2 regions of the Priestia sp. YIM B13486 genome follow, and region 2 is predicted to be linked to the other one. Evidence: riboswitches for the same ligand, from Rfam matches in the RefSeq annotation. Region 2 holds a riboswitch; the other holds the start of a gene.
The links. A riboswitch is a leader RNA that binds a small molecule or an ion and turns the genes downstream of it on or off. The one in region 2 is predicted to bind cobalamin.
Positions count from the first base shown of each region.

Region 1: another riboswitch for cobalamin. It lies ahead of nikA (nickel ABC transporter substrate-binding protein); the one in region 2 lies ahead of ACFX4G_RS04145 (ribonucleoside-diphosphate reductase subunit alpha).

Region 1 covers NZ_JBHZOZ010000012.1:31,508-48,261, forward strand. The annotation lists gene ACFX4G_RS23025 (TetR/AcrR family transcriptional regulator) at 1-129, opposite strand, end outside; gene rluF (23S rRNA pseudouridine(2604) synthase RluF) at 469-1,176, shown strand; gene ACFX4G_RS23035 (TRM11 family SAM-dependent methyltransferase) at 1,213-2,166, opposite strand; gene ACFX4G_RS23040 (hypothetical protein) at 2,427-2,585, shown strand; gene ACFX4G_RS23045 (tautomerase family protein) at 2,753-3,142, shown strand; gene ftsZ (cell division protein FtsZ) at 3,502-4,506, shown strand; cobalamin riboswitch at 4,509-4,700, shown strand; gene nikA (nickel ABC transporter substrate-binding protein) at 4,843-6,384, shown strand; gene ACFX4G_RS23060 (GNAT family N-acetyltransferase) at 6,456-6,983, shown strand; gene ACFX4G_RS23065 (CitMHS family transporter) at 7,295-8,596, opposite strand; gene ACFX4G_RS23070 (YfmQ family protein) at 8,740-9,183, opposite strand; gene ACFX4G_RS23075 (lmo0937 family membrane protein) at 9,378-9,515, shown strand; gene ACFX4G_RS23080 (TatD family hydrolase) at 9,548-10,318, opposite strand; gene rarD (EamA family transporter RarD) at 10,385-11,305, opposite strand; gene ACFX4G_RS23090 (SET domain-containing protein) at 11,641-12,036, shown strand; gene ACFX4G_RS23095 (AI-2E family transporter) at 12,072-13,214, opposite strand; gene ACFX4G_RS23100 (hypothetical protein) at 13,342-13,611, shown strand; gene ACFX4G_RS23105 (IseA DL-endopeptidase inhibitor family protein) at 13,860-14,390, opposite strand; gene ACFX4G_RS23110 (zinc-binding dehydrogenase) at 14,804-15,796, shown strand; gene ACFX4G_RS23115 (lactate permease LctP family transporter) at 15,892-16,754, opposite strand, start outside.
Region 2 covers NZ_JBHZOZ010000001.1:806,893-823,646, forward strand. The annotation lists gene ACFX4G_RS04090 (GTP-binding protein) at 1-822, shown strand, start outside; gene ACFX4G_RS04095 (metal ABC transporter substrate-binding protein) at 906-1,865, shown strand; gene ACFX4G_RS04100 (type B 50S ribosomal protein L31) at 1,895-2,140, opposite strand; gene ACFX4G_RS04105 (cytochrome ubiquinol oxidase subunit I) at 2,293-3,627, shown strand; gene ACFX4G_RS04110 (cytochrome d ubiquinol oxidase subunit II) at 3,643-4,680, shown strand; gene ACFX4G_RS04115 (flavodoxin) at 4,711-5,169, opposite strand; gene ACFX4G_RS04120 (hypothetical protein) at 5,185-5,940, opposite strand; gene ACFX4G_RS04125 (DUF2325 domain-containing protein) at 5,995-6,276, opposite strand; gene ACFX4G_RS04130 (DUF1540 domain-containing protein) at 6,484-6,642, shown strand; gene ACFX4G_RS04135 (hypothetical protein) at 6,709-6,912, shown strand; gene ACFX4G_RS04140 (ribonucleotide-diphosphate reductase subunit beta) at 6,942-7,985, opposite strand; gene ACFX4G_RS04145 (ribonucleoside-diphosphate reductase subunit alpha) at 8,002-10,245, opposite strand; cobalamin riboswitch at 10,379-10,564, opposite strand; gene menC (o-succinylbenzoate synthase) at 10,845-11,948, opposite strand; gene ACFX4G_RS04155 (o-succinylbenzoate--CoA ligase) at 11,952-13,415, opposite strand; gene menB (1,4-dihydroxy-2-naphthoyl-CoA synthase) at 13,498-14,316, opposite strand; gene menH (2-succinyl-6-hydroxy-2,4-cyclohexadiene-1-carboxylate synthase) at 14,333-15,142, opposite strand; gene menD (2-succinyl-5-enolpyruvyl-6-hydroxy-3-cyclohexene-1-carboxylic-acid synthase) at 15,146-16,754, opposite strand, start outside.

The DNA of each region.
Region 1 (16,754 bases), on a different contig from region 2:
ATAAATAGATCCTCTCGGAGCGCTGCTTTCTTTTGTAATTTGACTTAGACTGGTGGCGTGATAGCCTTTTTTGCGAAAAAGTTTAGCAGCTGCGCTTAAAATTTTTTCTTTTGAATTGGTTGGTTCCATGAAAACAGCTCCCTGATATAATTACTAGTTGATCGGTCAGTATAATGGTAGCAACTCTATACTGATCAGTCAATCCAGACGTCTAGGTCTTGTATATAAGTGAAGATTGATGCAAGCTTCACAGGTGTAAGCATTGATTGAAATGTTAAGAATAAGGTTACAAAGTATTTTGGAGCTATACTTCTATTACTGTTAAAAAAATATGATTAAGTAATGAAATTAAAAGCAGACGAGAAGCGTATAGCATGTTACGATAGGGACGGTATAGAAATTGGCATATGTCTGTTTCTAATAGAAGAGACAAATTTTAAAATTTTTAAATGTAAGGTTGTGATTCACCTGAGACTGAATAAATTTATTAGCGAATCTGGAAAGGCGTCAAGACGCGGGGCAGATAAGTTAATTAGTGAAGGAAGAGTAACTGTTAATGGAAAGGTTGCAAAAGTCGGAGATCAAGTTAAGCCTGGCGATGATATTCGAGTAAGCGGCCAACAGCTTCGGATTGCTCGAAATAATGTATATATTGCGCTTAATAAACCAGTCGGCATTACAAGTACGAGTGAAAAAAAAGTAAAGGGAAACATCATTGATTTAGTCAATCACCCTTTGCGTATTCACCACGTTGGACGACTTGATAAGGATTCAGACGGCTTAATTTTACTTACAAATGACGGCGATATTATTAATGAAATTTTACGTGCAGAAAACAAGCATGAAAAAGAATATATTGTTGCAGTAGATAAGCCAATTACACCAGAGTTTATCAAAAACATGTCTGAGGGAGTAAAAATTTTAGGCACAAAAACGCTTCCTTGTGAAGTGACACAGCTGTCTAAGTATGAGTTTCAAATTATTTTAACACAGGGTTTAAATCGTCAAATTCGCCGTATGTGTGAAGTGCTCGGATATGAAGTATACCGCCTTCAGCGCACGCGTATTATGAATATCCATTTAAACAACTTACCTGTTGGGCAATGGAGAGATTTAACGAAAAAAGAGCGTACGCAGCTATTCAAAGAATTAGACTATGAACCTAAAGAGTGGTAAATAAAAAGACACCAGCCTGTTAGACTGGTGTCTTTTTTATTCGCATACAACTACTTGTCTAGAAAATACGCTTTTGCGCGCTACGCAGCGATCTGAAATAGAAAAGCCAGCTTCATGAATCATATGGTCAATCGTATCTACTGTAATCACGACTACTTTATCCGCAAAGCGGCGAGCGTGTTTTAAAATAGAAAGCTGATCTTCAGGCGTCGCGTGGGTGTAGAGATTGTAAGGCATGTCGATGATAGCTACATCATAGTGAGTTGTAACATCTGAAATCGGTCCAGTTTTGACATCACCGCTTAAGCCGAAATGCGCAATATTTTCACGAGATCCGTCGGTCACAAGTGGATTGATATCGCGTCCTACAATATCAATGCCCATTGAAAGGGCTTCTACAAGGACTGTACCGATACCGCAGCATGGATCAATCGCTTTGATTCCTTCAGGGTTTGGAACGGCAATGTTAGCTACAGCTCTTGCAAGGCGGGTACTGAGTGCTGTAGAGTATTCACGCGGTTTCTTCAAATGATGCAGCCATACCGCTTCGCTTTTTTGATATTTCCCAAAATACCAGCGTCCTTCAAATGGAACAATGCCAAACAAATGGTCAGGGTTATGCAAGTCTGCTTCTGCTACAAAATGCCAACCCACATCACGTTCAATAGCACGCTGACCTTTATAACTTATTTTTTGATCTTTTTCCAAGTCATTAATTTTCATAAAAATGAGTTTAAATGTTTTGTCTCCAAGGTCAATATCTTCTACTTGTTTACAAATATCTGCAAGGTCATCTGATTCATACATAATATCTAATCGTTCTTTGATAAAAGGGCTTCTGCTTGGATCAATTTTAACGGCACTTTTTATGATAGGTTTCTCAGTTTCAATTTCAAAAAGAGAGCGTCTCTCTAATTGACATAGTGAGAGTTCCTCTTCGCTGCATGCGTATGTGTAAATATACTGAGGCAGCTGCGTATGGTTATTCAATATCGTATCATCCTTTATCGTATCTAATTATCCTTCTTCTCAAACAATAGCGAGAAAAGAAGAGAAAAGCAACGAATTTAAATATATTTGCCCGTGAATACTAAATTGAAGCGCTACATAGTCCACTTATTTGACAAAACATGCTAAAATAACTGGTGATAACCTGCATGTGCTGCTGTCTATACAAAAGAACTGGATCAAGGTTTCTCAAAAATCATTTACACACTGCTGACATTTTGATGAATAGGAGAGGCTACGTGATGTCTAAAAGTGATCATGAAAAGCAACAGATGAGTCGGGCTGATATGAAAAAACAAGCCAAAACATCCTCGCAAAACCTTGTGATGAACGTACTCATTGCCATTGTATCTGTATGTATTTTAGCTCTTATTATAAATGTTTTTGTACTAATGAAATGAGCCGTTATGCTGCTCATTTCTTTTTATTAGGTTCAGCTTTTATTGAAGCGTTTGAGGTCTCTTTCACTAGAGAGCACATTGTGAATAGCGTATCTTTTTTTAACAAATGATAGTTGTGATATGATGAAGCAATAATACATTAGACAAAAAGCTGGAGGTTACTTAGTATGCCATTACTTAGATTTGATGTAATAGAAGGAAGAGATGAAAAAGAGTTAAAAACATTACTAGACGCTGCTCACCGAGCGATGCTAGAAGCCTTTGGCGTCCCGGAGCGCGACCGTTATCAAATTGTACATCAGCATCCGGCTCATGAAATGATTATTGAAGATACAGGTCTTGGCTTTGAGAGAAGCAAGGATTTGGTTATTATAAGTGTAACGAGTAAACAGCGGACAGAAGAGCAAAAGCAAGCTCTTTACAGATTAATTGTAAAAGAGCTTGGAGAGAGCTGCGGCATTCAGCCAAACGACATTATGATTTCGATTGTTGAAAACGGTAATGCTGACTGGAGCTTTGGCATGGGAGAAGCTCAATTCTTAACTGGGAAATTATAAAACGGTTTATTATCTAGAGAAGCCCTTATTTCTAAGGGCTTTTTCTCATTTTGTCTATAAAAATATTATTCTCTTAGTCACATCTTACTCAAAATTAAATACAGACATCTGTCAAATGAATGATACAATAAGCTTATATGCCATTTTGAGTGGAAAAACCATAAAAGAGTTTGGCGTACTAATTTTAGAACAACAATAAATTTACATAAAGATGTAAAGATTTAAAGGTTAAAAGAGAAGTGTATAAAATCTGTAAAACAAAAGAACAGTTACGCGTTAAACATAGGAGTAAAAGGTTCTTCACGTGTTTTTTCGGATAATAAGAGAAAGTAATTTTGATCATTGAGGAGGAACTTAGAATGTTTGGATTTGATGCAGATGTATCGCCACTAGTGCGAATTAAAGTAATTGGGGTCGGCGGTGGAGGAAATAACACCGTTAACCGTATGATTGAACACGGTGTACAAGGAGTAGAATTTATCGCCGTTAATACGGATGCTCAGGCGCTTAACTTATCTAAAGCAGATGTGAAAATGCAGATTGGTGCGGCCTTAACGCGAGGATTAGGTGCAGGAGCTAATCCAGAAGTGGGAAGAGAAGCAGCCGAAGAAAGCAGAGAACAAATTCAAGAAGTACTGCAAGGCGCAGATATGGTATTCGTAACAGCTGGCATGGGCGGAGGAACCGGTACTGGAGCAGCTCCGGTTATTGCCCAAATTGCCCGTGAACTAAATGCTTTAACAATTGGAGTAGTCACTCGCCCGTTCAAGTTTGAAGGAAATAAACGTACGAAGCAAGCAGTAGGCGGTATTACTGCGATGAATGAATCGGTAGATACCCTTATTGTGATTCCAAACGACCGCTTGCTTGAAATTGTCGATAAAAAGACGCCTATGCTTGAAGCATTCCGTGAAGCAGATAATGTTCTTCGCCAAGGTATTCAAGGTATTTCAGATTTAATCGCTGTTCCGGGGCTGATTAACCTTGACTTTGCTGATGTAAAAACCATCATGTCTAATCAAGGATTTGCGCTTATGGGTATCGGACGAGCTTCCGGATCAGACCGGGCAATTGAAGCAGCGAAAAAAGCGATTTCTAGTCCGCTGCTAGATGCATCGATTGATGGAGCAAGAGGCGTGCTGTTGAACATTACGAGCGGCAGCAGCTTGAGTCTTTACGAAGTACAGGAAGCAGCAGATATTGTCACGTCTGCTTCTGATCAGGACTTAAATATGATTTTTGGGTCCGTGATCAATGAAGATTTAAAGGACGAAATGATGGTAACCGTTATTGCCACTGGATTTGATGATGAAGATGTTTCACCATCAGCTTCTACTTCTAGAGTTTCAAGAGCACGCTACTAAATTAAATAACCAGCTTTTATGGTGGCAATTGTTTTTCAATTGCCTTAAAAGGGAATCCGGTGCAAATCCGGAGCGGTCCCGCCACTGTAACAAGGAGCCTTATGTCAAAAAAGCCACTGTCTATTTAGAGACGGGAAGGCGGTATAAGGCAGTGACTTGAAGCCAGGAGACCTGCCATAAATCGCAGCACACAATAACCTACGAGGATAGGGAGGTGTTTTGGCAGAACCAAAAATAGGATAAACAAGGGATACGTTTATCTGAATTTGTTGTGAAGACAAGCACTTCTTTTTAGAAGTGCTTTTTTGTGTATTAAAATAGAAGGTGGAAAAATCAATGATAAATAATAAAAAACTCGTATCTATGATATTTCTTGTGTTACTTTGCCTCACTGCTTGCGCTCCTAATGAAGAGAGCATAAGTATAAAAGAAAGAAAGAAAACGGATAAAAGTGTGACGTTTTTATTTAATTTTACATCTGCAACGCTTGATCCTCATACGGATGATAATTATACAGCAGTTCGTGCGGGAGTAGGGGAGACGCTTGTTAAAATCAGCAATGATTTAAAAATAAAGCCCTGGCTTGCTGAAAAGTGGGAAACGAAAGATAACGGTCTTACGTGGACATTTACGATAAGAAAGAACATTACGTTTCAAAATGGCAAAGCGCTAGATGCAAATGCCGTTAAGTCTTCTCTTCAAAGAACGATAGATCAAAGTTATGCGATGAAAAACGCTTTAAATATTAAAGAAATGAAAGCGAACGGTCATGCGCTGACAATTACATTAAAAGAACCAATGCCTAAATTTCCTTCTGAGTTAGTGCATCCAAACACAGCTATTATAGATGTTGATGTTTCTAGTATAGCTAAGAAGCCCATTGGCACAGGGCCATTTCACGTTTTGACTTTCGATCAAGGAAATCAAGTGAAGTTAGAAAGATATGAACATTATTGGAATGGGAAAGTAAAATTGAAAAATGCGATCTATGCATTTAACGAAGATGCTAATGCGCGAGTTGCGGCTCTTCAGTCCGGGACAGCCGATATTATTTATCGCCCGCCTTTAGAAAGCTTGAGCACTTTACAAGCGAATTCGTCTTTCAAAGTAAGTGGAGTACCTAGTGTGCGTACTCATTTATTGCTTTATAATCAAACCAATGACGCATTAAAAGACGAAACTGTAAGAAAAGCTATCGATACCTTACTGAACCGGAAAGAAATTGTCAGCAGCATAATGAACAATCAAGCGGCAGCGGCTCGAGGTCCATTTTTACCCCAATTTCCTTTTGCTGATAATACTGCTAGTGAGACAAAAGGAATAGCATATGCTAAAAAATATTTAGAGAAAGCAGGCTATCAACTCAAAAATGGCAAAGTAATCAAAAATGGAAAGCCATTATCCCTCTCTCTTGTCACATACAGCTCATTGCCAGAACTTCCTTTGATTGCTCAGCTTATACAGTCTAATGCGAAAGAGTTAGGAATTAATATTAAGATTCACCTAGTTGAAGACAGCGATGAATATGTAATGGCAAAAGATGATTGGGATTTAGCATTGTACAGCCTTATCACAGCACCTAGAGGAGATGCAAGCTATTATTTAAGTACGAACTATTTGCCGGGCGGTGGTTTAAATGCCAGCCGGATTGATGATGATAAGCTAACAAAAATGATTCAGCAGTTAAATTTAACCGTAGATGACGCAAAGCGAGATCAGTTAGCTAAGCAAGCAACCGCTTTGATTAATGCGGAAATGCTGACGTCATCGATTGTACATCCAAACATTGTTGTTGCTTATAATCAAAAGGTGAAAAACTGGACCACAAATCCAAGCGAGTATTATATGCTGACTCAGCATTTAGACGTAACGCCATAGTCAATATTGTGTTGTTCCTATAGGAAAAAGAGAAAGTATACAATGATAGATAAAAGGATGTGACAGTAAACGTGCAAGAAGTACAAATGTATCAAATTAAAGAAGTAAAAGAAAAGGATGCTGAAGTGATTCAGTTTGTCATGAATATGCGGAATGAGCTATTTCCTATGATGGAAAAAAATCAGCTTCCTGTGGATTTGCTTCATTTTAATGAATATTATGTTCAAGCGAAAGGCGCTGCTTTTTTTGCAGCTGTCACGGAAAATCAACAAGTAATTGGAACAATTGGTTTATACGCTTACGATGGAAGGTTTCATGCATTAAAAAAGCGATATGAACATAAAATCGCAGCCGAGATTGTAAAATGCTATGTCGATCCAGCATACCGGCGTCTAGGCATTGGACAGCAGCTGTTAAAGGCAGTGGAACAATTTGCTCAAAGTCATTTTTATGACACGTTGTATCTGCATACTCATCCTTTTTTACCGGGGGCTATTCCATTCTGGACTTCACAAGATTTTATCGAAAGACTTGCTGAACAGGATGAGCCATGGAATACGCTGCACATGGACAGAAAAATACAACCGGTCGTAATGTAACGATATTATACAGTAATTACCATAGAATCTAGATAAGAGCTCATGCTATAATGAGCGTACTTACATTTATAGCCTGTAGGGCAAGTCCTTACAGAAAAGAACCGCGTTTCGAATTGGCTGAAACGTGGTTTTTTTCTACGAAAAACAAATAACAAAATATTTTTAAAAATATCTATGAAATCGCTTTCAAAATAATGAAATATATTATATAATTACTAGTGTTGTGTTGTACTTTGTTAGTGTTAAATCAATATCCTACATGTGTGAGCCGATTGCCTTATGGTAGTCGGCTTCCTTTTTTATGGTAGAGTCTAAAAGGAAATAGCATTCGTTAAAATGGCTGTAATTATCATCACAATAGTTGTCCCAAAGGCCCACTTGAAAAGAAACTTTTGATGCTCCCCGAAATCTACTTCAACCAGCCCAATCAGAATGAAAGTAGCGGGTACTAAAGGAGATAGGGGAAACCCAGTTGTGGAATGTCCCAATAAAGCTGCTCGTCCTATTTCTACAGGGTCTACACCAAAATTAGCTGCTGTATGGCTAATAACAGGTAAAATGCCAAAATAATAAGCATCAGGTGAAAATACAAAGCTAAGAGGAAGGCTCGTTATTGCTACAACTAAGGGAAGGTGAGAGCCCAGCCATTCAGGAGTGAGGCTGACAATGGTATTAGCCATGGCATCCATCATTTTTGTTTCTGTAAAAACGCCTGTAAAGATTCCGGCTGCAAAAACCAACGTACTAACCATTACAAAGCTGTTTGCATGACTTAAGATTCTTTCCTGCTGTTCTTTTGGATGAGGAAAATTAACAAATAAAGCAATGGCAAAAGCAATAGCAAATAAAATAGGAATAGGGAGTATGTCTACGACCAAGAGAGTCATTAAGCACAGTGTCAATAAGGCATTAAACCAAAAGAGTCTAGGTGGCTTCCCAGGGGTCTCATGAACTGAAAGCTGTTCAGCAAAAGCCATTGATGAACCTTTTAAATGAATGGTTCCTAAGCGCGCTTTCTCTCTCTTTCCGAGTAGATATGCTGAAAATAAAGTCCACATCAATCCCGCTGCCATAGCTGGAATAAGAGGGTTAAATAGATCTGATACTTCTAATTGCAAACTTGCTGCGGCTCTTACGAGAGGACCTCCCCAAGGAATCATATTCATAACACCTGCGCTTAAACTAATGACACAAGCCAGTATTAGTCGGTTCATTCCCAGTTTTGTGTACAAAGGAAGCAAGGCGGAAACTGTAATTAAAAATGTAGAAGAGCCGTCTCCGTCCAAGCCAACAAGCATTGTAATAACGGCAGTTGCCATTACGACTTTTAAAGGATCGCCTTTCACAATGTTTAGGACACGAGAAATCATAGGATCAAATAAACCAACGTCAATCATTAGTCCAAAATATAAAATAGCAAAAACGATCATAATGGCCGTAGGAGCTACTTTTAAAATACCATTCATCATCATATCGCCCATATGGGCACTAAAACCTCCAATTATACCAAAGAGGATAGCGACAAAAATAAAAGCAACAACCACGGACAAGCGTTTACTGATGACAAGAAATAGAAAAGTCGCAATCATTCCAAACCCTAACAAAGAAAGCATTATCCATCACCTCTTATAAAAGTTAGAAAATTATATTAATTTACATTATAGCATTAGAATTACTGTTAAAGTTTGGTATTTTTAAATAAGATAGCTTCAAACTAAAACTAAAAACTAAAAAAGCCGCCTTATAGGCGACTGGTTTAAGCTAGGTCAGCTGTTATGGACTGCTTTTGAAGGTGATCAGACAGCAGGCTGTAAGCAATAATTTTCTTTTTATACTGTTTTACGACATCGACATGATCATCATAACTGTATACGCATAATCGAACATCTTTTTTTCCTTTTTTCGTATCGATAACCAGTGGAGTTTCACTGTCTTCTAGGTGTTTATAATAGTCCTTATTTCCGTCATGGACATAATATTGTTTTAAAAATGTTGCTTTATTAAAATAATCAATCACTTGCATTTTGTCTTTGCCTTCTAAATGTTTCCCATCAACTGTGACAGTAACGCTTTGGTCATCAAGTGTTGGGTGTAATTGAAATTTAGTCATAAGCCATTTGACCACTGGAGTTGGAAGACACGTTATTAATATTTTGAGTGCACTTACAAGAATGATGGAAAGTAATACAATCCACGTCATAGTTAATCATCTCCGCTATAGTTTAAATGAAATAAGATTACATACTTATTTTACCACAGAGAACATGATTGCTTTTTGTACATTATGTGAACCTTCCTCAGTGAAAAGATGTATATGAAATACGTTTATTTATGCACATTTAGGGAAATATAAAATTATAACAAATACTACATATAAAAAAAGGAGAAAAAATTATGTTGTGGACGATTATTGGACTTTTATTTATTTTTTGGTTATTAGGATTAGTTTTTCATATTGGCGGCGGCATCATTCACATTCTTCTTGTCATTGCAGTGATTGTGCTAATCGTAAAACTTGTGAAACGAATTTAGATATAAAAGGCCTTTCCTTAGGGAAAGGCCTTTTATGTGGAGAGATTATAAAAACAAGACGTATTTTGATATAAAAAATCATATGCTTCCGTTTCAGAAACTCCTTTGAGACGTGCTATTTCCTCAACGGACTGATGTATCATTGATGGAACCGTTATCTGGTTTTGAAAAGGTCCTTCAAATGGCCACGGACCATCTGTTTCGACCATCAAGTAGTCAAGAGGGTATTCCATGGCAAGCGCTTGGATTTTAGGCTTATATACAATATCAGGTGTAACTGAAATATAGTAACCGTTGTTTTTCATTCGTTCAACGGTTTTTTTAGCTCCTTTGAACCAGTGGAAGTGAGCTTTAGACACGGAATGTTTTTCCAGTAAGTCACACACAATTTCAGCGTCTTCATATACAGCGTGAAGAATTAATGGTTTTCCCCATTTTTTTGAATGAATAATAAAAGCTTCAAGCAGCTCCAAATAGGGCTCTAGAGAAAGAGTATAGGTCTGACTTAAGTAATAAGGTAGACCTACCTCCCCAACAGCTATCATTTCTTCATTGTTTTGATCAATCCAGGCAAACAGCTCCGCTAATTCATTTGAAGAAGGCAGCATTTGTTCAGGATGAAATCCGTAGGCGGGTTTCACACAGGAATACAATTGGCTGATTTTTTGATTAAGTTGGCAAGACTGTAATGTGGAAGATACAGAAATAAGCGCTTGTAACGAAGGATCCTTCTCTAGTATGTCTTTCCAGCTTTTCGGTTCATATTGATCGAGATGAATATGAGCGTCAATGATTTGTTTCATAAATATCGCTCGCTCCTTTCAGCCCAATTTGTTTAGAAATAATACGTAAGAAAATGTATGCTTCTGTTAGGCTTCCATTTTATTTTTTATGTATTTTTTGTTCCCCCATTTAGCAATAGATGAAAACGTATAAACAATAAGAGCTAACCAAATCAAACTAAAAGCAATAACATGAGCTTTTGTTAGCGATTCATGGTACAGAATTACTCCTGCTAGCAGAGATAAGGTTGGTGAAATATATTGAAGAATACCAAGCATTGATAATGATACTTTTTTAGCACTTTTTGTGAATAATAAGAGTGGTAGAGCTGTGACCATTCCACTTCCGGTTAACAAGAGACTTGTTGAAAAAGAATCAAAAAACTGCAAGTGTGATTGAAACGTGAGGTAGCCTATGTATGCTAATGCAATAGGGGAGATGACCATCGTTTCAAGAGTTAATCCGATTGTTGAATCAGCTTTAATCTTTTTCTTTGCCAAACCATATAATCCGAAAGTAAGGGCTAAACTAAGCGAAATCCAAGGAACCACACCATAATGAAGACTGAGTGTTAATACCCCGATCGCTGCTAGTATAAATGAAAAAATTTGAGCCCCGCTTAATCTCTCTTTTAAGACAATAACACCTAATAAAACACTTGTTAGGGGATTAATATATTGTCCAAGGCTCGCTTCTACTATTTTTCCATCAATGACAGCCCACATAAAAATGCCCCAATTTGCACTAATAAGTACAGACGCAGTAAAAAGGGACCAGAATAAGGATGGTTTTTTCATTATTTCTTTTACAAACGTAATGTATGTACGCCATTTCTTTGTTATCAATAAAAGAATAAGCATAAAAATAAAAGACCAAAAAACGCGCTGAGCTAAAATCTCCCCCGGTGCTACGTGGTGAACCAGCTTCCAATAAATTGGCGTGAGCCCCCACATAAGATAAGAAAGGACTGCATACGTTACACCCTCTTTGTCATGATTTAAGTTCATTTAAAACCTTCTTTCTAACATGAGATAAATTTGGTAATAAGAGTGATAGATTAACATAAAAAAGCAGCATAAACGATTATATCACAGAGAAAAACGATTCTTCACATGTTGAATGGCTCAAAAAAGCGCTATGCGCAAGGTCATTGCTTTTCCGTGTCTAAAATAAAATCAAATTGCGTGTTTCTAACAAGGTAAGTGCTTACACAAGTGTGCATGATAAGCGCTCTTTCAGCTTATATTCAAGTGGTTATGAAAAACAGTTGATTTCCCCATTAGAAACTGTCAAGCTTAAGGAAGAAAAAAATCTTAGAGGAAAGAATATATAGGTGACGAATATGATCGAAATAAAAGCGTCTGCGATAAGCGACGGAGAATTTAACAGAGGTGTATTTGCTAAGCAAGATATTAAAAAAGGAACGCTTATTCACGAAGCTCCTGTTATCGCTTATCCTAATAAAGAGCATGATTTTATTGAGAAAACAACACTAGCGGATTATGCTTTTGAATATGGAGTGAATCATACGGCTATTCTTTTGGGATACGGTATGCTGTTTAATCACTCGTATACACCCAATGCTACGTATGAAATTAATTTTGACAATCATACCTTTGATTTTTATGCATATACGGATATCCAAGCAGGAGAAGAAATTCTCATCAACTATAATGGAGATGAAGATGATCAAGAGCTCCTTTGGTTTGATCGTGAAGATGAAGAAGAACAAAAGTAAAAAGTTAAGCCCATCGAAAATCGATGGGCTTTTTATTATGCTTTTTTATCTGGATACATAGTAGAATTCAAACGGATGAATTGGTAAATATGCGTAATAATAACTTTTAAAACGGCATATCCAGGGACGGCTAAAATGATACCGATGATTCCGAATAAGTTTCCGGCGGTTAGAATGACAAAAATGACGGTAATCGGGTGAATGTCTAGGCTTCTTCCCATAATTTGCGGAGATATTACTTTACCTTCAAGCAATTGAACAACTGCCCAGACAATGGCTAGTTTTACAAGCATGAAAGGAGAGGTAATAAACGCAATAATAATGGCTGGAATAATGGCGATAATAGGACCAAGGTAAGGCACAACGTTGGTTACCATGGCGATAATCGCTAGAAGTAATGCATAATCTAACCCAATAATCAGATAGCCAATGAAAAGCAGTACACCTATACAAATCGCAACAAAAATTTGCCCGCGAATATATGCGCTTAATGCGTGGTTCATGTCGGCTAAAATGAATTTAGCTTCAGAACGAGAGCGGTTTGGAAGCAGTTTTACAATGTAATTAGGTAAATTTTTCCCATCTTTTAATAAGTAAAAAAGAATAAAGGGTAAAACGGCAACCGATAATATAATTTCTGTAATGGTGCCGACAAAGTTCACAATACCGCTTGAAAATCCAGAAACATATTTACTCAAGTGTTTGGATGCATCTTTTGAAATCTTATCTAGGTCCGTGTTAGCCGACTGAAGACCTTGTTCGACATATCGGTTATTCGAAAGGTTCGTCACCGCATGCTGAACGTCATGCGTCAGCTCTGGGATATTATCAATAAGACGGTCAACTTGATTTTTTAGAGGCGGAATAACCGATGAAATAATAATGGCTAATGCGCCGATAATCACTATGTATAAAACAAGAATGGAAATAATTCGTTTTACACCTTTTCGTTCTAAAAAGTCAACAAGCGGATTAAATAAATAAAAGCAAATTCCTGCTAAGATAATCGGCAGTGCGATTGTTTTAATAAAAATAGAGATAGGAATTAAAATAAATCCGATTTTTGATAACGAAAAAATAGTCATGCTGAGAATAAAAATAATAATTGTATATACAACAAATTTATTATTTAAGATTTTTTCTCGGAAAAAAGTTCCTTTCTGAGGTCTAGGTTCCAACCTGTTCAACTCCTTTTAAAAATAAATGTATAGTTATCATACCCTGATTTAGACTAATTTAAGAGGATTTTTCAAAAAGAAGTGTGCATACTAGTAGAAAATCTTCTAGAAAGAAGGGGTAAAATCATTGAAAGAAGACAAACAACCATCGTATGATGATTTCTCTACAGTAGAAAAAAGCCATGAGTATATAACCGCTGAAGAATTTCCAGACGGTCCTTTCGGCTCTCCTGTTAATCAAAAACTGGGGAAATCTACTTCATGGGAAGAAGGGCAGCGAACGTATAGCGCATTTAATTATGAAAACAAAAATCTTCATGAAAAAGCGCAGAGATTATTTCCAGGCGCTCATCCTGTACATGATAACCCAGAGGAACATGAACAAAATCCAAGTTAATGTCTTTATTATGCTCTGAATATATTGCCCTATCTTTTTGCTGAATTATGTTGACAATAAGCAATTTAGCCTGTAATATAAAACGTAACTTATCACTGTTTCTACAGGATTCGACAAAATTTGATTTACTTAAACTTGTGATCTCAACTTCTATTTACAGCTATTAGAGCGCTGTAAGTAGAAGTTTTATTTATGTTATCGATCAAAAAGAAAAAAGCAGGTCTGCTCAAGCAGGCCTGCTTTTTTTATTATTGAACAGCGTCAAATTTATTTACTTTCCACTGAGAATTAGATTTATAGAATGTGACAGTTCGTTTTACGCTGCCGCCATCTACAGTTGGAACTGTGAATTCATAAGAGCGAACTGTTGCTGTTTGATACACAAGCTTAGTTTTTGCTTTTGACCACTCTAACATGCTGAATCCGTCGCCGATTGGATGTGCAAGTTTGCCGTTATATGTGATATAGCCGTAATTTGTTAATCCTTTTTCTACTGCACTGTTTGTAAATGTCTCAGATAAGTAGCTTGATAGCTCAGCTTTTGTATCAAATTCTGGGCAAAGATACACGTACTCAGTTCCTTTATATTCAAATGTACGTTCTGTACATGGTTTGTTTTTATAACCGTGCAGAGCACTCCAGAAATGATTGCTGGCACTAGCTGCAATTTTGACAGCATTTGCATCCGTTAGTGTTGTAGATGTTATTTGTGCTGTAACTCCAGTGCTTAGTGTAAAGAAAATAGCGATTGATGATAAAACTAGTCCAATTTTTTTCATTTCTAACTCACTCCTAATTAATTAACCTTATTTATGTAACAATTATGTGTTTTATATTTCTTTTGTTACATTTATATTACAATAAATTTGTAATAAAAGAAAGTGTTTTGTCTTTTTTTCTTAAATTTTTTTAGTTTTTTACTAGTTTCTAAACTAGTTATAGTAAGGGAATTACCAGTTAAAGGTTGATTTATCAACGTTTTCAGGCGTTTCTTTCTACTTTTTAATCTTTTTTTCAAAAAAAGATTGTCTGTAACAAAAATGTAATAAAAGAAGCTTAATACCTTTACGATACAGAAAAATAAAGATAAAACAGTGAAAGATCGATTCTAAAAGTTTGTTTTCCTTTTTTAGGCATATTTCTTTTTGGGTTTTGAGGTTTTTAGTAGAGTAGATTAAAAGGAGGCGAAATGATGAAAGGTATTATACATAGTGAAAAAAGTGGAATAGCAGGTATGAAGTACAGAAATCTTCAGGAGATGCTCCCTGAAAGAGGAGAAGTAAAAGTAAGACTAAAAACAGCAGGTTTAAACCGGAGAGATTTATTCGTTATGAATAATCGAGGCAAAGGAGATAAGCCGTTTATCCCCGGTTCAGACGGTGCAGGCATTATAGAAGAATTGGGAGAAGGCGTAAAAGGTTTAAAAAAAGGAATGGAAGTAATTATTAATCCAAGTCTAGAGTGGGATTGTGTAGAACACGTTCCACTTACACCTAAAATTTTAGGCGGTCCATCACATGGAACATTTGCAGAGTATGTAATCATACAAGCGAATAACGTTGTACAAAAGCCATCTTATCTATCTTGGAAACAGGCGGGAGTTCTTTCATTATCCGCTTTAACTGCTTATAGAGCTCTATTTACAAAAGGTCAATTAAAAAAAGGAGAGCACCTCCTTATTCCCGGTATAGGAAGCGGAGTCGCGACCTATGGATTGTTATTCGCAAAAGCTATCGGAGCTAACGTAACAGTCACTTCTAGAAGTGGTGAAAAAAGAAAGCAAGCTCTAAAGCATGGAGCGAATTATGCATTAGGTAGCGGAAGCAACCTAAAAGAAGAAACCAACAATAGAAAAGTAGATATCATACTTGATAGTGTGGGGGCAGCTTTATTTCCTGCTTATTTTGAAATGTTAAAGCCAAATGGAAGAATTGTTAATTTTGGTGCAAGTTCTGGAAATGAAGTTGAATTACCCCTAAGAACCATTTTTTATCCTCAATTCAACATACTCGGTACGTCTATGGGAAGCCAGGAAGAATTCGTGGAAATGATGGATTTTATAGAGAAACATCAAATTAAACCAATCGTCGATCGATTCTATCCGCTGTCAGAGGCAGTTGCAGCCTGCGAACGATTAGATAAAGGGAAACAATTTGGCAACATAGGTTTACTTATTTCGGAATAAAAAAACCCCCAGCGCTAACTGGGGACTTTTTTATATAATCAAACGTTTGTTTAAATGAAAGAAACACGGTAATAACAGCTTTTTAGCGCTTTTTATCATAACCACCAAGCCAATAAAAAAGTAACCAACCCTCCTAGTATCAAAAATCCCATGCTGTATTTGAGCGTGTATTTAAACAGTTCACCTTCTTTTCCAGCCAGTCCCACTGCTCCGGCAGCGACGGCAATTGATTGAGGAGAAAGCATTTTAGCCATCACGCCGCCGGCAGTATTGGCCGCTACGAGAATAACTGGCAAGACATTAATTTGCTGAGCTGTAGTTAGCTGCAAGTTGCCGAACAGCGCATTATTTGATACGACAGACCCCGTTAGAAATACGCCGATCCAGCCAAGAAATGGAGATAAAAATGGAAAATAAGCGGCTGATGTAGCGAGCGCCAATCCAAGTGTAGAAGACTGTCCTGAATAATTTGAAATAAAAGCAAAAGCAATGACCATCATAATAGTAATAATAGGTCTTGATAATTCTTTTACGGTTTCTAAAAGAGTGGTCCATGCCACTTTTGGCGATACGTTAAGCAAGAAAACTGAAAGGATACAAGCAATAAGAATTGCTGTACCTGTTGCTGCAAATACGTCTATTTTTAAGGTAGCAGCGTAAGGCGTAGGATCTTTTACTAAAGGCGCTGCTTTAATTACGTGATTGTGTAAAAATGGGACGTTAATAAGCAGGTTCATATGTTCAAGCATTTTTTTGACAAAAGAAATGCTCCAAGCCGTAACGAGTATCGTTAATAGAATAAAAGGAGACCAAGCCTTTAAAATCTGTTTTGGTGACAGGCTGAAGCTTTTAGCTGCTGCCGGGCTTGTTCGTTTAATATAAAAAGCAAGAGCAAGTAAACTCACAATAGAAGATGTGATATTTGGAAGTTCAGGGCCGATGTATGTAACAGTTAAAT
Region 2 (16,754 bases):
ACTCAGAAATGTTCGTTAGATACGATGGTCACTGTAGTAGATGCCAATCGCTTTTGGGAAGACTTTTCATCCGGCGAAAGCTTATTAGACCGCAAAGAAGGAACAGATGAAAACGATACAAGAGAAGTGATTGATTTGTTAATCGATCAAATTGAATTTGCAAACGTCATTTTGTTAAACAAAGTTGATTTGTTAACAAAAGATGATGCAGATGAGTTGGAGGCTGTTCTTCACAAATTAAACTCAGAAGCCACTGTTATCCAAACAATTAATAGTGAAGTAAGCCTTGAAGCCATACTTCATACCCACTTATTCGACTTTGAAAAAGCTAGTCAAGGAGCCGGATGGATTAAAGAATTAAATGAAGAACACCATACGCCTGAAACGGAAGAGTTCGGTATTTCTTCTTTTGTATACAGAAGGAATCGTCCCCTTCATCCTGAACGCTTTATGAAATGGTTAGAGAACTGGCCGGTTGATATTATACGCGCAAAGGGATTTTTCTGGCTTGCTTCGCGTAATAATATGGCAGGACTTCTTTCTCAAGCGGGTACGTCCATTATGATTCAAGCAGCGGGTGAATGGATAGCAACTTACGCACCGGAAGAAAGAGAACAAACCTTAAAAGAAGAGCCTGAATTACGAGCAAAATGGGATGAACAATTTGGAGATCGTATTAACGAGCTCGTGTTCATTGGTATTGATATGAACACAGCTGAAATAATTGAAACTTTAGACCGCTGTTTGCTGACAAATGAGGAAATGAATCAAGATTGGGCTACTCTCAAAGATCCCCTTCCTAAGTTTACAGTAAGTGCGTAAATTTTTAGTTTTCAAATCGTAATAATTACGATATAATAACATAGGTCATAAATGGTTACGATACGAACGGAAGGAGCAACATAATGAAATTCAAACCACTTTTAATGGTGCTTGCATTAGGAATCGGAACAGCTCTTGCAGGGTGCAGTTCAAGCAGTGCAAATAACGCATCTGATAATAAAAACAAAAAATTAGAAGTTTATACAACAATCTACCCTTTACAAGACTTTACTGAAAAAATTGGTGGAAAATATGTAGAAGCTAAAAGCATTTTACCAACCGGTGTAGATGCCCATTCATTTGAGCCTACAACAAAAACAATGGTTAAAATCGCCAACGCGGACGCATTCGTTTACTCAGGAATTGGACTTGAAGGTTTTGCAGATAAAGCACAGTCTACACTTAAAAATGAAGATGTAGCTTTAGTAGAAGCTGCAAAAGGAATTAAATTAGCAAAGAGTTCTGAAGATGATCATGCTCACGAAGACGAACATGCCCATGAAGAAGAGCATAACCACGGAGATACAGACCCTCACGTTTGGCTTGATCCTGTTTTAGCTATTCAATTAGCAGAAAATATTAAAGACGAACTTATTGAATTAAAACCAGATAAAAAAGCAGAGTTTGAAAAGAACTTCCAATCGTTAAAAACTCAGCTTGAAGATGTGGACCAAGAGTTAAAAACAACGATTGGCGACGCACCTCATAAAGAAATTTTAGTATCACATGCAGCCTATGGCTACTGGGAAAAACAATACGGCTTAAAGCAAATTAGCGTAGCGGGTTTATCTCCTACAAATGAGCCGTCTCAGAAACAATTAGAAAACATCGTAAAACAAGCAAAAAAAGACCATATCAAATACTTTATCTTTGACCAAAATTTAAAGCCTAAAGTGTCTACGCTTGTAAAAAATGAAGTAGGAGCTCAAGCTTTAACACTTCATAACTTAGAGTCATTAACAAAAAACGATGTTAAAAATAAAGAAGATTATTTCTCCATTATGCAACACAATATTGATACGTTGAAAAAAGCATTATATTAATAAAAAAACTAGCCTCCCGGCTAGTTTTTTTATTGTAATTTATATTTTTGCTTAAAGCGCTCTACACGGCCGCCTTTATCAGCAAATTTTTGTTTTCCTGTATAAAATGGATGTGTATCCGAACTGATTTCAACTTTTAAAAGCGGATATGTGTTGCCATCTTCCCATTGAACGGTCTCATTTGATTGTTTTGTAGATCCTGATAAAAATGATGTTCCGCTATTTGTATCCATAAATACAACTTTACGATAGTCTGGATGAATATTTGTTTTCATTAAATATCTCTCCTTTAAAACAATATATACTCATTATAATCGTAATGATTACTATTTTCAAGTTATATGTTTTACCAATTCTGATGCATAAAGCGTGGTAAAAAGTGGACAATAAGGTTTATCAATACTTTACTGGAAAGGTTGAAAAATGAATGGATCATTTAGTTACTGCACGTTCAATGTTTGGTCTGAACATGGGAGTACATATCATTTTTGCCACTCTTGGCGTCGGCATTCCTCTCATGATTTTATTGGCTGAAATTCTTTACTACAAAACAAAAGATAAAGATTATGAACTTATGGCACAGCGTTGGACAAAAGGAGCTGCTGTGCTGCTTGGAGTCGCCATTCCTACGGGAACGATTGCTGGTGTACAATTAGCGTTGCTTTGGCCAGGTTTTATGGAAATCGTAGGAAAAGTGATGGCTCTTCCCTTTCAAATTGAAATTTATGCTTTCTTTATTGAGGCTCTGTTTCTCTCTATTTACGTATACGCAGCGGACCGTATTTCTCGAAAAATGAGGATTATCAGTCTAATTTTAGTAGCAATAGGCGCTCTTGCCTCTGCCGTTTTAATTACAAACGTGCACGCATTTGAAGGAACACCTGCTGGCTTTCGAATTTTAAATGGCGAAATTGTAAGCGTAGATCCTTGGGCAGCTTTCTTTAATCCGAGTTTCTTTGTAACGTCCGGTCACGTAGCCGTTTCTGCTTATACAACCGGAGGCTTTGTCATTGCTTCAGTCGCTGCCTTTAAAATGCTTCGTGCGCGAAAACATAATCCAAGAGAATATAAATTTCATCATAAAGCGCTGATGATGGGATTAGTAATCGGCGGGATTTTTTCTTTTGTAACAGCTTTGAATGGACATGAATCTATGCAAAAAGTATACGAATATCAACCCGAAAAACTTGCAGCAGCTGAAGGTCTATTTGAAACGCAAGATCATGCGCCATTAGCTTTAGGTGGATTCACAGATGAAAAAGAACAGCGCGTCAAGTATGGAATTGAGTTTCCATGGATGCTCAGCTTCTTGTCGGGTAATAGCTTTAATACAGTGATTACTGGACTTAATGACTTCCCTAGGGATTATTGGCCACCGCTTTTTGTGCATACCTTGTTTAACGGTATGGTCATTATCGGATCGATTTTAATTTTAGTGGCGCTAGTGGGCGTTGTTTGGTACAAGTTTTTAAAGAAGAAAAGCTTCCCTAAAATTTTCATGTGGGCATTTGTCGCAACGGGCCCTCTCGCGATCATGGGCATTGAATTCGGATGGATTTTCGCATGTACCGGAAGACAGCCCTGGGTCATTTACCGCATCATGCGTACATCAGAAGCAGTTACCACTTCTGCTAATTTGCATATTTTATTTTTTTTATTTTTGCTTGTTTATATCGTACTCGTGGCCGCAGTCGCCCTTGTACTGGTGTTTTATTTCAGAAGAAATCCGCTTTCTAAAGAGCTTGCTGCGCAAGCAGATTAAAAAGGATGTGAGAATATGGGTGATTCATTACTAGCAATTACTGTAATATGGGGCTTCATTTTTATCTATGCCGTAATGGGAACGATGGACTTTGGAGCTGGCTTTTGGTCGATGGTATATATTAATCGTACGAAAACAAATGCTACAGATGTAGCAAACAGATATCTATCACCTACTTGGGAAGTAACCAATGTATTTATCGTTGCGATTGTTGTTGCGCTGTTTAGTTTTTTTCCTCGAGCTACATTTACGCTTGGCACAGTGTTACTAATACCCGGAAGTATCATTTTACTTCTCTTATCTATTCGAAGCGGATTTTTAGTGTTTTCACACTATGCTAGCAGCTTCAAATATCGGAGAGCGTTGGTTTATATATCCGGTATATCCGGCGTGTTAATTCCTGCTTTTTTAATCGCTGTACTGCCAGTAAGTCAAGGTGGGTTTATTGATATAATTGATGGCACGCAGCAATTAAACTTAGCAAAAGTATTTTCAAGTCCGCACGTCTATTCATTTATCGGATTTGCCATAAGCTCTTCGCTGTTTCTATCGTCTCTGTTATTAGCAGATTACTCGAAGTCATCTGACGAAATGGAAGCTTATGCGGTCTATCGGCGTGATGCGCTCATTACAGGACCTCTTTCCCTGCTAATGGCTATCTTTATTATGATTACAATGCAATCAGAAGCAAGCTGGTTATATGATAAAATGATGCAGTTTAAGCCCCTTCTTTACGGATCTGTAGGTCTATTTGTAGTAGCTGGTATTGCTCTGCTGCTACCTTCTCAAAAAGGAAAAGGCATGCCTCGTTTAGCCGTGGTATCCATTATCCTTCAATATTTCTTAGCAAGTTACGTATACGGACGAAGTCATTTACCTTATGTTGTCTATCCAAACGTAACGATTGAGAATGGATTTACACATCCCGATGCGTTTCATTCTTTATTTATTGTGTATATTGTTGGTTTTGCTATTTTATTTCCTGGATTCTTTTATTTCTGGCGTCTATTTATGAAAGATAATAAAGAATACAGCAAAAAGAAGCCATATTAAAAAAACCGGTCAGCACTTGACCGGGTTTTCTTATGAAGCAGCAGATTTTGCTACTATTTCAGCAAAACCTTTAGCAAATACCTTACATTTTTCTACATCTTCTCCAAAGGGGGAGAGCTCGATTTTCAAACCGGGAACGGCTATATTTCCGTTACGTCTCTTTATTTTTTCTTCAATTAAATCAACTGCTCCGCAAAAAACATCATATGATGAATCACCTGAGCCAAATACAGCCATCTGCTTTTGACTGAGATCTATATCATCCATTTCATCATAAAGATCTAAAAAATCATCTGGTAGCTCTCCATCTCCCCACGTATAAGCTCCAAAGATAATAGATTCTGCAGATACAAGGTCAGAAGCATCAATGTCATATACTTCTGCTCGTTTCACATGCAATCCATGCTTGACTAATTCTTCTTCGATCAAATCGGCTATCGCTTCCGTGTTACCTGACATACTCGCATAAGCTAGTAAGATTTCCTTCATGTAAATGACGCTCCTTTACACCAGCAGTGTCGGCCGCATATCCCCTTCTTCAGCGCATTCTCGTTGAAGAGGACAGTTTTCACACTCACTGGATGCATAATTCTTTTGAAAATGTTTTGGTTCCATTAACACACTTTTGACAATATGTAGTTGAAGTATGGCTTTTTGATAATCGTCTGGGGCAATATGATAAGTTGTTGTTTCTCCAGTTAATAATGAATAAAAACGAATTTGTTCAGGAACCTTTTTAAAAGCTTGTTTCGAAAAAACGATAATAAAGTCTTTCATTGCGTTTTTCACTTCTTCATGGTCATCTAGAATGAATTTTGTCACCGTATAAGACTTCTCTGTCCATGCAGCAAAATCGATGGTTAGAGAAAGGTTGCTTTGAATTTCTTCTACATAAACGCTGTATTTCTCAAACACAAAAAGCGGCAGTTCCACATGTGCTTTCTTTCCTAAAAACCTTAGTAAATAATCGCTTACTTTAGCTAACACATCATAATAGTGAACGGGTGATGAAAACATATTTGGCTTTAGGCGCCAATATTTTTCAATAAGCTGTAAAACATAGAGGTTTGAGCGATACTCAACTGGCTTGCTATAGTATGTTTTAATGATTTGATGGACAGTTACTTGAACGAGCTGTTTCCAATCTATAGATGTTTTTTTCAAAAGAAGCTGCTGCTGATAAAATTTGTACGGACATCGAATAAATTGTTCAATGTGGTCGTTAGAGAGTGTCTTTATATGCACTTTTATCGGTTCCACCTATGTCTCACCACCCTAATTGAAATTCATTCTCAATAATAAATAAAAATTAAATCATGAAATTTGCTCAATCACTTTACGAATAGCACTCCATGAATGTTTGACGAAATAAATCGGTTTTTTTTGTTTTTTTGCTTTCTCTTTAATGACTTTTGCCATATTGTGATTAATAAAATCCGTAATAACTAATACAAACCCAATATGTTCGGGTATTTCTCGCTTCACCATATTGCTTTTACGGCCATCTAAATGAATTACTTCATTAAATCCTTCTCCCGCTAAACGATCTGTAATATGCTTTAACCTGTCTCCTCCTACAACCATAACTGATGACATGTTTGTTCCCTCCCAATTAATTATTCATTTAATGATTTGCCAACAACTTGTATTCTTTACTATATACACAGTTTAATTGAGAATGATTCTCTTTGTCAATGTTTAATTGATAAAAATTCTCAATTAAAATGAAAGTCTACCACCTTTCTTATAAGTTAGTGGAATTTTGACCATACTATAGCTATCACATACAAAGGAGGGTTAACGTTGGAACAAAACATTCTTTGTGAAGTAAATAACTGTCACTTTTGGAAAAATGGAAATCACTGCAGCGCAGAAGAAATTTACGTGGTAAGTCATAGCGGAAAACATGCAGCAAGCAGTTATGAAACAGACTGTAAAACGTTCAAGCCAACTGAAGCGTAACCCGCAAAAGGACAGCCTCTGGGTTGTCTTTTTTCTCTCTTCAAGAGCATAAAAAAGGAGACCACTATGAAAACTGAACAACTGATTCATTTTTTTAAAGAAGAAGCAATAAAAGCAAATGAACAAACCTTTCCAATCTATGTACAATCGTTTACTCATTTATGGACATATAAATGGGGAACACTTGAAAACATTCCAGAAGAAATTGATGACTTAATTACCACACGTGCGCTAGAACTTGGACTTATTCACTTAAAAAAAGCTGACTAATCAATAAGGAAATTAGTCAGCTTTTGTATTTATAGATCATCAAATCCATTCGCATCTGATGCTTTTGTATATTGTCTTGATTTCTGTTCAAAGAAATCCGTTTTCCCTAAATCTACCTCTTGATAAGCAATAATCCAACGAAGAGGATTTTCAATCGGTGCTTCTGGGAAAGCAGCTCGGCCGAAGCCTAATTGATTACAGCGTTTATTAGCCATGTATTCAATATACTGCTGCAGTTCTTTCATCGTGATGCCGTCGAATTTTTCTCCGATAACAGATTCCGCCCATTCAATTTCAAGACGAGCTGCCTCTTGGAACGTTTCAACTACAAACGTTTCTAGCTCCTCCGTACGATAAGCTGGATTTTCATTTAGTACTTCCTTGAAAATCTTTTCAAATAACCCAACGTGAAGCTGTTCATCACGATTGATATAGTTAATCATCGTAGATGTCGCCACCATCTTTTGATTTCTCGCAAGATTATAGAAGAAAGCAAATCCGCTATAGAAGAAAAGGCCTTCTAAAATAACATCATATACCATAGACTTCAAAAAGTTTTCAACCGTTGCTTCTTCGCTAAATGCTTTATATCCGTTTGTAATAAAGTCATTTCGAGCGCGAAGCTTTTCGTCTGTGCGCCAGTATTCAAATACTTCATCTTGTTTTCCTTTTGGTACAAGACTTGATAAAACATATGAATACGAATGATTATGAACCACTTCTTGCTGCGCTAAAATAATCATTAGAGCATTAATCGAAGAATCGGTTACATAGTCAGCTACTTTGCTAGCATAATCTGATTGAATACTGTCCAGTAGCGCCAGCAAGCCAATAATTTTCAAAAAGCTCTCTTGTTCGTCAGCCGTTAACTGAGGGAACTGCTTAATATCTTGACCCATATTAATTTCAAACGGCGTCCAGAAGTTAGCTAGCATACGTTTGTATTTAGGGAACGCCCATGAAAATCGGACGTCATCCCAGTTTAGAATATTTGAGCTCTTGCCGTTAATGATTCCTGTCGAACGGTTCGGAGCTGTTTCGTTCATTAATTCTCGTTTTAACATGCTTGTCATCAATTATTCACTCCTTTTAACTATGACAGCTTTCACATTCTTCAATGACTTCACTTGATGTTGAACGTACGTAGTAGGTCGTTTTTAACTTTTCTTTCCATGCCGTCATATGAAGATCCAGTAGCTCTTTTGCTCGGATATCATTTTGCACATATAAGTTGAATGAAATGGATTGATCAATATGGCGCTGGCGCTTGGCGTTTTGCTTAATGCTCCAGTGCTGATCAATTAAATAAACGGACTTATAATACCAGTTTGTTGCTGGTGATAAATCTGGTGCCGTCACCGGGATTTTATAGTTTTTCTTTTCCTCTGAATAAAACTTACGGAAAATCGGATCAATACTTGCAGTAGAACCCGCGATAATAGATGTTGATGAATTAGGTGCTACAGCCATTAAGTAGCCATTTCTTATCCCATTGCTTTGAACTTCATTACGCAGTTCACTCCACGCTTCGCTTGTGTATTTACGTGTTTCAAAATAAGCGCCTGACTCAAAATCTGAGCCTTTAAATAATGGATATGCACCTTTTTCTTTAGCTAAGTTCATGCTTGCCTGTACGGTTAAGTAAGCAATTTGCTCGTACAATTCATCGCAATATGCTACCGCTTCATCTGTTTCCCATGCTATTTTCTTTAAGGCAAGCAGATGGTTCCAACCAAATGTGCCAAGTCCTACTGCGCGGTACTTTTGATTTGTTAGTTTTGCTTGAAGTACTGGCAAATCATTTAACTCAATAACGTTATCAAGCATGCGTACTTGAATTGGAATTAAACGTTCAAGCACATCTTCAGTTACGGCTCTCGCTAAGTTGATAGAAGAAAGATTACATACAACAAAATCGCCCGGATTCTTTGTAATAATAATTTTTCCGTCTTCCGTAATTTCCTCTGTTACGACCGTTGTGCTTTGGTTTTGCGTAATTTCTGTACATAAGTTGCTGCAGTAGATCATGCCCTCGTGGCGGTTTTGATTAGCTCGGTTAACCGTATCACGATAAAACATATAAGGCGTTCCGGTTTCAAGCTGGGAAAGCATAATGCGCTTGAAGATTTCAATAGCAGGTACTGTTTCTCTTGAAAGCTGTTCATTATTTGCACACTCAGCGTAACGAGTGCGGAACGAACCGCTGCCTTCTTCTTCATCATAAAAATCTTCTAACGAGTAGCCCATCAGCGTACGAACTTCGTGAGGATCGAATAAGTGCCAGTCTTCACGTGCCTCTACTTTTTCCATAAACAAATCTGGCAAACATACGCCAGTGAATAAATCATGCGTGCGCTGACGTTCGTCACCATTGTTCAAACGCGCGTCTAAGAATGAAAAGATGTCTTTGTGCCATACGTCTAAATATACGGCAATAGCTCCTTGTCGTTGACCTAGCTGATCGACACTTACAGCCGTATTATTTAGCTGTTTCATCCATGGAATTGTTCCTGATGATACGCCTTTAAAACCTTTTATATCACTTCCTCGGCTTCTAATATGACCGAGGTAGACACCAATTCCGCCTCCATTTTTACTAAGCGTGGCCAAATCTGTATTGCTATCATAAATACCGCGTAAGCTGTCATCAATCGTATCAATAAAGCAGCTAGATAGCTGTCCGTAGCTCTTTCCTGCGTTTGAAAGTGTTGGTGTGGCAACCGTCATATATAGACTAGACAGCGCCCAGTACGCTTCTTTTACTAATGCTGTTCGATTTTCTTTCTTTTCTTGAGACATCAGCGTCATAGCAATGATAAGAAAACGTTCTTGCGGTAATTCGTATACGCGCTTATCATGTGATGTCGCTAAATAGCGATCTGCTAATGTCAACAATCCAATGTATGTAAATAAACGATCGCGTTCAGGAATAATGACTGAAGCAATTTCATTAATTTCTTCTTCTGTATATGTTTTTAATAGCTGCTTATTATAAATGCCGATTTTTGTTAGTTCTTGAATAAGCTGATAAAACGACCCGTATTTCTCTTTTTTATCGTAACCTCGGTTGTCCGCAGCTTTTCGATATAGTTCGTTTAAGTAGACGTCTGCCGCTACGTACGTCCAATCGGGTTCTTCCATTGAAATACGCTCTAAGGCTGCCAAAATTAGGACGTTTGCAACCTTTTCGTCCGTCATATTTTCCTTTACTGTAACAGTTTGAATAACCTTTTCCTCATAAAAAGAAAAATCAAGCTGCGTAAATTCTTTTTTTAAACGTTCAATATATGCAGTTAATTCATGTAGAATTGTAGGCTTTAATGTATTCACCATAAATATGGCTCCTCTCTTCACTTCAAAATAAAAAATCGCTCACCGTACCTCGGTGAGCGAATAGAACGAAGATAGAAGAAGACACTAAGTCTTTTCTCAATCCTCGCTCTACCCTCTCACCTCCCGAAGAAGATAAAACGACATAAAAAAGGCAGGTCTCCTGACTTATGCTTCTTTTTACTTTAAGGCCTTCCCATGATGTTTACTCACAGTGGATTTCCTTATTTCATCAGCATTCACAGTTGCGGGGACAGCTTTGGATTTTCACCAAATTCCCTTTTAAGTCTTTTTATCAGACACCTTTTTCACTGGAAAACACAAAATATAGTATTTTATTATGGATTTCAAAACAACATATTGTGTTATGTTATAAACACATTATATAGGACAACTTAGAAAACTATCAACCTATTTTCAAAAATAATTTTGTTTTTTACGATAAAACTCTTCGACTTTTTTCATCAAACTATTCCATCATAACATGTTTTGACACGCTTGATGGAACAATGTGCTCTTTTTAAAAAATTTGTCCTATTTTTCTACTAAACATTGACAACCTCAATAAAAAAAACCGTTTTTCATCAAAAAACGGTTGTTAATTATTTGTATTCTTTTTCAAATGCTGTGATTGTTTTGATAAACTTTTTATCAATATCGTATCCTATCCCCGGTTTTCCCTTCACCTTTATTACTCCGGCTTCTACCTCTACTTCGGGCTTAATAATATCTTTTTCCCAATAGCGAGACGACGCAGAAATATCACCTGGTATCGTGAAAGAAGGCAGTGTGGCAAGGGCAAGGTTATGAGCTCGTGAAATCCCTGCTTCTAACATTCCTCCAACCCAAAGTTTTACACCATGCTGGGCGCATAAATTATGAATTTGCTTTGCTACGGACATTCCGCCAACTCGCCCGATTTTCACATTGATAATCTTACAGCTTTCTTGTTCGATTGCATGACGTGCATCTTCATAGCTCACAATACTTTCATCTAAGCAAATTGGCGTCTTTATTTGCTTTTGTAACAATCGATGATCAAGGATATCATCAGAACTTAACGGCTGTTCGATCATCATTAAATTCAATTCATCTAGTTTCTTCAATGAATCACTATCGCTTAACGTATAGGCCGAATTGGCATCAGCCATAAGAGGAATGCTTGGAAATTCATCTCGAATTTGTTTCAGTAGCTCATAGTCAGCACCCGGCTTAATTTTCACTTTAAAGCGCTTATAGCCATCTTTCATGTAAGTCTTTATTTGTTCTTTCATTACAGAAATGTCATTTAAGCCAACTACCACTCCAGCTTCTACAGCAGGCCTTACTCCGCCAATTACTTCAGATAACGGCTTATTTTGCCGCTTTGCATACAAATCCCATACAGCACAGTCCAAAGCTGCTTTAGCCATGTTATTTCGCTTTAGAGGTTTGAATAGCTTTTGAACATCCTCTGGTTTTTGAAGCTGCTGATGAAGAAGCGAGGGAATTAAAAAATCGTCTAACATATGAAAACACGTCTGAATCGTTTCTTCCGTATACCAAGGAGATGAAAAAGCAACGACTTCTCCCCACCCCGTAAATCCTTTTTCATCTTCTACTTCAAGCAAAATAAATTCTCGATCCTGCACTGTACCATAGCTTGTTGAAAAAGGAGAAAGAAGCTTCATGTCAATTTTATAAAGATGTACTTTTTTTATAATCATCAATTAGCTCCCTTTCTGTATGAAAGATGATAGCTTCCGGCGTATGATTTTATTAGAAGCCGTTCGCGGCAACTCCTCTACTCGAACGAAATACTTTGGAAGTTTGTACTTTGCTAAAAATTGTTGAATGTGTAAAGATAATTCTTCATCTGAAACGTCTTCGTTTACAACAACACATGCAGCTGGCACTTGTCCCCATTTTTCATCAGCTACTCCCGTTACACCGGCCTCTTTAACAGCGGGATGCTTCAACAAAACATTTTCAATTTCAGCTGGATATACATTTTCTCCACCTGAAATAATAAGGTCTGAACGTCTGTCTAACACATATAGAAAGCCTTCTTCATCCACTTTCCCGATATCTCCTGTATAGAACCAGCCTTGTTGAATTGCTTTTTCAGTAGCTTCTGGTTTATTTAAATATCCTTTTGTAACATTTGGACCTTTAACAATGATTTCTCCTGCTTCGCTGGTCTCATTTCCTTTTTCATCTACAATTTTCATTGCACATGGAAATAATGGTTTACCTGCTGATCCCAGTTTTCGCAAACTATCTTCAGGTGAAAGCGTAACGAACTGTGAAGATGTTTCTGTCATTCCATACGTTTGATAAACAGGAATTTCTTTATTCACACAAGCCTCTAAAATAGTAAGCGGTGCAGGTCCTCCTCCTAAAAGCATGCATCGAAACGTATGCGGATATTTCCGTTCCCCTAACTCATCGAGCATGTTGGACAGCATGGACGTGACAACCGAAATAATCGTTACCTCTTTGTTTTCAATCGCTTCATTTACTGCTCTTGCTTCAAACCGTTCTTCTAAAATGATTTTCATTCCGTAAAAGACGCTCCGCATTAAAATAGATAAGCCGCTAATATGAAACAAAGGAACCGCTATAAGCCAGCAGTCTTTTTCATTTAATCCTAAATTAAGCGCTGAGCCAACGGAACTCCACCAGTGATTTCCATATGTCTGCAGCACTCCTTTTGGATGACCTGTTGTTCCAGACGTATACATAATGGTGAATGTGTCCTCGAGATTCCACGTTTTTTGAAAACCCGTTTCTGCTTCTGGAGAACTTTTTAAAGCAGGTAAAGTAAGCTGAGTAATGGAACTTTGGAATTCTCTCATTAAAAATGTTTCATCCGCAATAAGCAACGATACGTTTGCATCTGTTAGCTGATAATTAATTTCTTCGTTTGTCAAACGCGTGTTGACGAGCAGCAACCGGGCGCCAATATAAGAAACCGCATGTAAAATCTCAATAAACTCCACTCTATTTTTCATGTATAAAGCAATGGTATCGCCTTGCTTTACACCGTTAAACGAAAGCTGCTGTGCTACTTTTTGAACACGTTTATGAAGCTCTTGAAACGTAAGAGACGTTTGCGGTGTTTCTACCGCCACTCGATTTGGCGTCAAATATGCTCTTTGCATAAGCCCATTAGGAATCGTTTGGCTACTCATGAATTTCTCTCCTTTTTATACTTATTAACTAAATTAAATTGAAAAAACAGCCTGATGATAATCACCAAGCTGTTTCAGCTGTTTAAGGGAAACGTGGGAACTGTTGGAAGTCTGGATTGCGTTTTTCCTTAAATGCATCGCGACCTTCTTTTGCCTCATCGGTTGTGTAATAAAGAAGCGTTGCGTCACCCGCAAATTGCTGGATACCAGCTAAGCCATCCGTATCAGCATTAAATGCTGCTTTTAAGAAACGAAGAGCGGTTGGACTTTTTTCTAACATCTCTTCACACCATTGAATTGTTTCAGCTTCAAGCTGTTCTAATGGAACGACCGTGTTTACTAATCCCATGTCTAGTGCTTCTTGAGCGTTGTACTGACGGCATAAGAACCAGATCTCACGCGCTTTCTTATGACCTACGATGCGAGCTAAGTAACCAGAGCCATATCCTGCATCGAAGCTTCCCACTTTAGGACCTGTTTGTCCAAAGACTGCGTTATCCGCTGCAATTGTTAAGTCACATACAACATGAAGAACGTGGCCTCCGCCAATTGCATAGCCTGATACCATCGCAACAACCGGCTTTGGAATTACGCGAATTAAACGCTGTAAATCCAGAACGTTTAGACGTGGAATTTCATCTTCTCCTACATAGCCGCCGTGGCCGCGAACTTTTTGGTCTCCGCCTGAGCAAAATGCTTTATCTCCAGCACCTGCTAATACAATTACTCCAATACTTGCATCGTCACGAGCATAAGCAAATGCATCGATCAATTCCATTACAGTTTTTGGACGGAATGCATTGTGCACTTCCGGACGGTTAATCGTAATTTTAGCGATTCCGTTATATGTTTCGTATAAAATGTCTTCATACTGACGTGCTGATGTCCATTCAACTCTCATCTTTATTTCCTCCTAATTATGTAGTAGCTAAGAACTCACTTACTATTCTACCAAAAATCTCGGGTTGTTCCACGTGAATTGCATGGCCTGTCCCTAAAATAATTCTAGAAGTAGCATTTGGTATTAATGTTTGCATTTCTTTGGAAATTAAACAAAACTTTTGATCTACTTCTCCTGTAATAAGCAAAACCGGCATCAACAGATCGTCCAGCTTCTCCCAAAGGGACGGCTGGACTCCTGTTCCCATTCCTTTCAAACTGTTGGAAAGGCCGATTGCTGTATGCGAAAGTCTTTCTTTACGCACCGCTTCTTGAACATGGCTAGGCAATTGCTTTTGAGAACTAAAAAGAGGAATTCCCTCCCAAAAGTTCACAAACTTTTCAATTCCATTTTTCATAATGCGGCTCGCCAGCTGTTCATCTTTTTCTTTTCTTAGCTTTTGTTCTTCTCGCGTTTTTAAACCAGGCGATGCGCTTTCTAATACCAACTTTTTCACATGCTGTGGATATCGCTGAGCAAATGAAAGAGCAAGCCTTCCTCCCATCGAATATCCAACTACATTCACCTGTGATAAAGATAGCTGTTGAAGAAGCTCATGCAGTGCTTCAACAACTGCTTCCATTGAATATGGTTTGATTTCTTTCGGAGCTGCTGATTGGCCATGACCAATAATATCAACAGCAATTACCTGATAGTCTTTAGCGAATTTCTTCATAAAGGTACGCCAAGTTTGAGAAGAGCCGGTAAAGCCGTGAAGCAGAAGCAGCGGCTCTCCTTTTCCCTCGGTGTGCACATAGTAAGATACACCACTTAATTGATACATCATTGCCTATTCCTCACCGTTTGACAAATTTATTTCCTCGGAAACAAGTTTCCACAAACTGCGATGAGTCTCTACATTTTCTGTACGAGTTGTACGAATCTCTACAACATGCAATCCGCCTTTTGTGAAAGCATGGTTCATTGCATGTCGAAATTCTTCCCAGCTGCTTGCTGAAGAAAATGTGCCATCATACAGACGAGTGGCATGCTCAAAGTTTAATCCAGTTGGCGTACCGAATAGAAATTCAAAGTGCTTTTCTTGTTTTGACTGCGGTAAAAATGAAAAAATTCCTCCGCCGTCATTGTTAACTAGCACAACGGTTAAATTTAAATTATGCATTTTAGCTGCCAGCAGACCATTTAAATCGTGATAAAACGATAAGTCACCAATAAATAAAACGGTGTGATCGTAAGCCGTGCTTACGCCTAGAGCAGACGAAACTACACCATCAATTCCATTTGCGCCCCGATTTACAAAGAGTGGAATATCTTTTTCCGTATTTAAGAAGAAAGAATCAATATCTCGAACAGGCATTGAATTTCCAGCAAACAAAGCCGTGCCTTCAGGTACTACATCAACAATTTCTTGAACTACTTGTCCTTCGAACCATTCCTGGCCGGAAGTTAATGTTCTCAGAGCCTGTGCAGTTTGAGCATTAATCTTTTTCCACAGACTCAGCCATGAAGTAGACTCCTCTTGATTCGCTGAAAGACGCTTGATCAGTTCTTCACAAAATAATGTCTCATCAGCTTCAATCATCACTGTCGAACGTAAAGTAGGGTCTCTCCAGCCTTTACCTTGGTCAACTACAAACATTTCTGTCGGCTCGTGGGCTTTCAAAAATTGCAATAGCGGTTTCGATACCGGCATCGCGCCAAAACGAATGACAACTTCCGGATAAAAACGCTCATCAACCTTATCACTTTTTAAAAATGTATCATATGTCTCTATTACATTTTCTTTTGAATGCTTGCCGCTTCTTAATTGTGATAACGGATCTGCGATCACTGGAAAGCTTAAAGATTCAGCTAAACGGCATACGCTGTCTGCTGCTTTTAAAGACATTTGATCTCCGCATATAATAAGTCCTTTTGTTGTTCCCTCTAAGCGCTTCGCAATTTCTTCGAAACCTTTTTCAGATAGAGATGCTTCTCCATGAATAGCAGACACATATGATTTACCGCGTTTCCCTTGACTCCATAAATCTTCAATAGATAAATCTGGTACAATCGGTTCACGTAAAGGTACGTTAATGTGTACAGGACCGCTCGGTATAGCTTGAGCTGTATGAACAGCCCTTGAAGCTACTGTTCGAATATAACGATTCATATCTGCACTTTCTTCTGGTAAAGCTGTATCTACAAACCACTTCGCATATTGACCGAAAAGATGATTCTGATTAATGGCCTGCGGGGCACCTATATCCCTTAACTCATGCGGCCGATCGGCTGTGATAACTACTAAAGGAATGCGTGAATAGTGAGCTTCAATTACTGCAGGATAATAATTCGCTGCAGCTGTTCCAGATGTACATACAAGCGCCACTGGTTTTTTCTTTGCTTTTGCTATTCCTAGAGCAAAAAAGCCGGCGGAACGCTCATCAATATTTAAGTGC